Regions from separate parts of the Paenibacillus sp. FSL R5-0519 genome, predicted to be linked through region 2. Evidence: a T-box and tRNA genes for the amino acid it is inferred to sense, from the RefSeq annotation. Region 2 holds a T-box; the other holds one or more tRNA genes.
The links. A T-box is a leader RNA that pairs with one kind of tRNA and senses whether it is charged. The one in region 2 lies ahead of ileS (isoleucine--tRNA ligase), so its partner is inferred to be a tRNA-Ile.
Positions count from the first base shown of each region.

Region 1: it has a tRNA-Ile gene. The T-box ahead of ileS (isoleucine--tRNA ligase) is inferred to sense a tRNA for this amino acid. The anticodon was not compared.

Region 1 is NZ_CP150234.1:548,747-552,019, reverse strand. Features, by position in the region: rRNA gene MKY73_RS02380 (23S ribosomal RNA) at 1-1,111, opposite strand, end outside; tRNA gene MKY73_RS02375 (tRNA-Ala) at 1,317-1,392, opposite strand; tRNA gene MKY73_RS02370 (tRNA-Ile) at 1,415-1,491, opposite strand; rRNA gene rrf (5S ribosomal RNA) at 1,528-1,644, opposite strand; rRNA gene MKY73_RS02360 (16S ribosomal RNA) at 1,747-3,273, opposite strand, start outside.
Region 2 is NZ_CP150234.1:1,840,733-1,844,005, reverse strand. Features, by position in the region: gene ileS (isoleucine--tRNA ligase) at 1-1,553, opposite strand, end outside; T-box leader at 1,983-2,274, opposite strand; gene MKY73_RS08250 (DivIVA domain-containing protein) at 2,332-2,841, opposite strand; gene MKY73_RS08245 (YlmH/Sll1252 family protein) at 2,989-3,273, opposite strand, start outside.

The DNA of each region.
Region 1 (3,273 bases), 1.3 Mb from region 2:
CCAACATCCTGGTTGTCTGTGCAACTCCACATCCTTTCCCACTTAACACACACTTGGGGACCTTAGCTGATGGTCTGGGCTGTTTCCCTTTTGACAATGGATCTTAGCACTCACTGTCTGACTCCCGGAAGTAAGTCTATGGCATTCGGAGTTTGACTGAGCTTGGTAACCCTTGCGGGCCCCGCACCCAATCAGTGCTCTACCTCCACGACTCTGTTTTCCGAGGCTAGCCCTAAAGCTATTTCGGGGAGAACCAGCTATCTCCGAGTTCGATTGGAATTTCTCCGCTACCCCCACCTCATCCCCGCACTTTTCAACGTGCGTGGGTTCGGGCCTCCAGTGCGTGTTACCGCACCTTCACCCTGGACAGGGGTAGATCACCCGGTTTCGGGTCTACGTCCACGTACTATGTCGCCCTATTCAGACTCGCTTTCGCTGCGGCTCCGGCTCTTCACCTTAACCTTGCACGGGAACGTAACTCGCCGGTTCATTCTACAAAAGGCACGCCATCACCCCTAAAACGGGCTCTGACTTTTTGTAAGCACACGGTTTCAGGTTCTATTTCACTCCCCTTCCGGGGTGCTTTTCACCTTTCCCTCACGGTACTGCTTCACTATCGGTCGCTAGGAAGTATTTAGCCTTGGCAGATGGTCCTGCCGGATTCATACGGGGTTTCACGTGCCCCGCACTACTCGGGATCCGTCTCGGAGGGAACAGACTTTCAATTACAGGGCTTTTACCTTCTTTGGCGGGCCTTTCCAGACCTCTTCGCTTAACCGGTTCCTTTGTAACTCCATGTGAGACGTCCCACAACCCCAAAGAGCAAGCTCTCTGGTTTGGGCTTCTCCGCGTTCGCTCGCCGCTACTGACGGAATCACTATTGTTTTCTCTTCCTCAGGGTACTTAGATGTTTCAGTTCCCCTGGTATGCCTCTACACAACCTATGTATTCAGTTGTGAGTAACTGGAAATTACCCCAGCTGGGTTTCCCCATTCGGACACCCCCGGATCAAAGCTTGCTTACAGCTCCCCGAGGCAGTTTCGTTGTTCGCCACGTCCTTCATCGGCTCCTAGCGCCTAGGCATCCTCCGTGTGCTCTTAGTAGCTTAACCAAATTGCTCCGGTTTCGATTGCTCGCTTCCCTTGTTTTGCTTGCGCAAAGCCAAAAGTCGCTCCCATTCGATACCATCGTACGTGCAATCTACCGTTTTTATTGAAACTTGTTATACACAAGTTCAGCTAAAAAGGAATGTTCTAATTCGCATTTACTTTCGTTTCGATATCTAGTTTTCAAAGAACAAACTTGTAAAACATTTTTGGTGGAGCCAAGCGGGATCGAACCGCTGACCTCCTGCTTGCAAGGCAGGCGCTCTCCCAGCTGAGCTATGGCCCCATATAAAATTTAAAGGTATAGATGGTGGGCCCTGGTGGACTCGAACCACCGGCCTCACCCTTATCAGAGGTGCGCTCTAACCAACTGAGCTAAGGGCCCACATTACACATACTGTTTGAACCCAAAATGGGTTACGCTTGGCGGCGTTCTACTCTCCCAGGACCCTGCGGTCCAAGTACCATTGACGCTGAAGGGCTTAACGGTCGTGTTCGGGATGGGAACGTGTGGAACCCCTTCGCTATCGCCACCAAACGTTTGAGAGTTTGAGCTCTCAAAACTGAGCAACGAGTGAGTAATTTATGCAGATCTAGTCTGCTATTTGAATGTTTCCACGCGGGAAACGATTCTCCATAGAAAGGAGGTGATCCAGCCGCACCTTCCGATACGGCTACCTTGTTACGACTTCACCCCAATCATCTATCCCACCTTCGGCGGCTGGCTCCTTGCGGTTACCCCACCGACTTCGGGTGTTATAAACTCTCGTGGTGTGACGGGCGGTGTGTACAAGACCCGGGAACGTATTCACCGCGGCATGCTGATCCGCGATTACTAGCAATTCCGACTTCATGCAGGCGAGTTGCAGCCTGCAATCCGAACTGAGACCGGCTTTTTAGGATTCGTTCCACCTCGCGGCTTCACAGCCCGTTGTACCGGCCATTGTAGTACGTGTGTAGCCCAGGTCATAAGGGGCATGATGATTTGACGTCATCCCCACCTTCCTCCGGTTTGTCACCGGCAGTCACCTTAGAGTGCCCACCCGAAGTGCTGGCAACTAAGATCAAGGGTTGCGCTCGTTGCGGGACTTAACCCAACATCTCACGACACGAGCTGACGACAACCATGCACCACCTGTCTCCTCTGTCCCGAAGGAAAGGTACATCTCTGTACCGATCAGAGGGATGTCAAGACCTGGTAAGGTTCTTCGCGTTGCTTCGAATTAAACCACATACTCCACTGCTTGTGCGGGTCCCCGTCAATTCCTTTGAGTTTCAGTCTTGCGACCGTACTCCCCAGGCGGAGTGCTTAATGTGTTAACTTCGGCACCAAGGGTATCGAAACCCCTAACACCTAGCACTCATCGTTTACGGCGTGGACTACCAGGGTATCTAATCCTGTTTGCTCCCCACGCTTTCGCGCCTCAGCGTCAGTTACAGCCCAGAGAGTCGCCTTCGCCACTGGTGTTCCTCCACATATCTACGCATTTCACCGCTACACGTGGAATTCCACTCTCCTCTTCTGCACTCAAGTCACCCAGTTTCCAGTGCGATCCGGGGTTGAGCCCCGGGATTAAACACCAGACTTAAATGAAAGCCTGCGCGCGCTTTACGCCCAATAATTCCGGACAACGCTTGCCCCCTACGTATTACCGCGGCTGCTGGCACGTAGTTAGCCGGGGCTTTCTTCTCAGGTACCGTCACCTTGAGAGCAGTTACTCTCTCAAGCGTTCTTCCCTGGCAACAGAGCTTTACGATCCGAAAACCTTCATCACTCACGCGGCATTGCTCCGTCAGGCTTTCGCCCATTGCGGAAGATTCCCTACTGCTGCCTCCCGTAGGAGTCTGGGCCGTGTCTCAGTCCCAGTGTGGCCGATCACCCTCTCAGGTCGGCTACGCATCGTCGCCTTGGTGAGCCGTTACCCCACCAACTAGCTAATGCGCCGCAGGCCCATCCCCAAGTGACAGATTGCTCCGTCTTTCCAGTTTCCTTCAGGCGAAGAAAACAACTATTCGGTATTAGCTACCGTTTCCGGTAGTTGTCCCAAACTTAAGGGCAGGTTGCCTACGTGTTACTCACCCGTCCGCCGCTAAGTATCAAAGAAGCAAGCTTCTTATCAACTCCGCTCGACTTGCATGTATTAGGCATGCCGCCAGCGTTCGTCCT
Region 2 (3,273 bases):
ACATCGATCACTTCCGGTGTACGTTTCATTTCATATTTGCCACAAGAGCTCATGACTTTAACGTCATCCACATATGGTTTATGCAATTCAAGATTCTCAGGCACATCACCAACCGCACGAGCACGCAATTCTGCAATGCTGTGTGGAGCAAATTGTTCACCAGTCTCCTCGCACACCCAGATGTTCAACGGAGTTCCCCAATAACGATCACGGCTGATGTTCCAATCCACCAAATCCTCAAGGAATTTACCGAAACGTCCTTCACGAACGTGACCCGGGTACCAATCCACCTCACTATTGTTGGCAATCAATTGGTCCTTGATGGCTGTTGTTTGGATAAACCAGCTGTCCATTGCATAATACAGAAGCGGTGTATCACAACGCCAGCAGAATGGATAGCTGTGCTCATATTTTTCTTTGCTGAACAGACGTCCATTCTCAGACAGATATCGTACGATATCAATATCACAGTCCTTCACGAAACGTCCGGCAAAGTCAGTAACCTCAGCGACAAATTTACCTTCCAGGTCCACCATGTTTACAAAGCTGATTCCATTCTCACGACATACACGGTAGTCATCTTCACCATGGGCAGGAGCCATGTGTACGATACCCGTACCACTTGCATCCGTTACAAAGCCTGCGCCCAGAATGATGTTGGCTTTCTCAGCCTGTACGTAGTTAAACGGAGGATCATACGTTTTGCCAACCAGATCGGCACCTTTCAGTGCACCAATGATCTCATACTCACCCTTGGTATCTTTCATCACTTTCTCCACCAGATTGGTTGCCATGATGTACACTTCATCCCCGTGACGTACACGGGAGTAGTCCATTTCCGGATTCACGGCAAGTGCGACGTGTGAAGGCAGCGTCCAAGGTGTCGTTGTCCAGGCAAGCACGAATTCTCCGCTGTCATTCAGCTTGAATTTTGCTGTAGCGCTCAGGTCTTTGACGTCTTTGTACCCTTGTGCAACTTCATGGGAACTCAGTGTTGTCTGGCAAGATGGGCAATACGGACTCACACGGTGACCCCGATACAACAGGCCTTTCTCATGGATTGTCGCGAGGATGTTCCATACACTCTCAATGTAGTTGTTATCAAGGGTGATATATGGGTTATCCATATCTGTCCAATATCCGATACCTTCTGTCAGATCACGCCATTGTTGCTCGTACTCAAATACACTCGCTTTACATTCGTTAATGAATTTCTCTACGCCGTAATCTTCGATTTCCCACTTGTGGGAGATGCCAAGCTTCTTCTGTACACCCAGTTCTACGGGCAGGCCGTGTGTATCCCAACCCGCTTTACGAACAACACGGTAACCCTTCATTGTGTTATAACGACCAACGAAATCCTTGATTACGCGTCCCAGTACGTGACCGATATGCGGTTTTCCGTTCGCTGTAGGCGGCCCTTCATAAAATACAAAGTTTGGCTTGCCCTCGCGGTTTTCGATGGATCTTCTAAATGTATTCTCCGTTTTCCATTTATCCAACACGCGTAATTCTCTGGCACGTGCCTTCTCTTTGACGTCAACTCGTTGCATGGTGATCATCTTCCCTTTCTTTGGTTAAATTGTGGACCGTCCACAAAAAGCGTTTCAATCCCCCTAAATCCCCCTTGCCAAGGGGGACCCCATAGGCGCTCCGCCCTCTGGACACCCGGGATGGCTTGTCGATTGGGGGACAGTTGCGCCGCTTGTGGGCGAGGGTTTATGTGCGTGGTGGCGGCCATTTTGCGGCTTGTTCCCTGCGTGAACGCCGCATGGCCTTACCGCGAGGCGGGTGTTGCCGGGTGCTTCGCTTCCCCGGCGGGCGGCTCTCTCCCTGAGGCACCTTCGGGCCTCATGGACGTTCGCCTTAGCGAACCCTGTGTGCCGGGTGCTTCGCTCTCCCGGCGGGCGGCTCTCTCCTTGAGGCACCTTCGGGCCTCATGGACGTTCGCCTTTTTTGGACACAAAAAAGCCCCATCCCTGGAAAGGGACGAGGCTATGCTCGCGTTACCACCCTAATTCTGTTCATCACAAACCACATCCAGGCAAGCTGGGTATGCTCTGTCATCAACAGCGCTTATGCCCCGCTAAACTACCGCAGGGTGCCGTTATAACGTACGGCTTACGGTTCGGCTTACACACGGCAATCACGATCACCGCTTCAGCGTCACTTCTCCGGGGAGATATTCGGCTATAACTCATCCATTGGTTTGCACCAACCACCAACTCTCTGAGGGATGAGATCATAACGTACTGAACCCGTCATGGAATCACTATTCATTATGAATATAGTTATAGCCTCTTTGCAGACAAAAGTCAACCAGGCGACAGACTAATAAATTTCTTTCATCTCCCGCTCACGGTCACGCACTTCCTGCTCCCGGCTCTCCAGCACTTCCCAACCATCCTGAGTCAACAGTTCAAGCTGCGCTTCAACAAGCGTGCGGAAACGGGCACGATAGATCGATGCCTGCTTTTTCAGTTCCTCTACTTCCAAAGCAATCTTTCGTGATTTACCCAACGCTTCGTTCACGATCCGGTCTGCATTTTTCTCTGCTTCCTTCACGATCAACTGCGCTTCTTTCTTCGCATTATTCTTCACATCATCAGCAGCTTCCTGCGCAATAATGATTGTTTTGCTGAGCGTTTCTTCAATCGTTGCAAAATGATCCAGCTTTTCCTGAACGGACAGCAACTGATTGCTCAGCTCTTTGTTCTCGCGAATGACGCCTTCGTAATCTTTGATGACTTGGTCTAGGAATTCATTGACTTCATCCTCGTCATACCCGCGCAAACGTCGGGAAAATTCCTTGTTGTGTATGTCCAGCGGCGTTAATGGCATGCTGTCCACCTCCTGTAAAAGTTCCTTCCCGTCCAGAGAAGGTTTGCAGCATAAATCTTTGACTTAATGTATATCGGATACACCGCGTATTTTCTACACCTTTATGATAAACATTTCGACAAGAAAGCGGATTTTCCTGCAACAGACTCAGGCAAATTTGCCGATTTTCACTCGGCATCGTCCTTTTTTGGTCATCCCATCCTGTTCAATGACCTTGAAGCGGCCAAATCCCTGAATGGATACGACATCACCCGCTTTAAGCGATTTGGACGGATCTTCCTCAACCTTCCAGTTTACACGACAGCGTCCAGCTTTGATTGGCACCAACACTTTACTGCGACTAAGCCGGTATACATCTGCACAGATTCCATCCAAACGAAGCGAAGCGACTGTAATGTCCATCGTCTCCAGTTTGTTCTCTGACCACCGCAT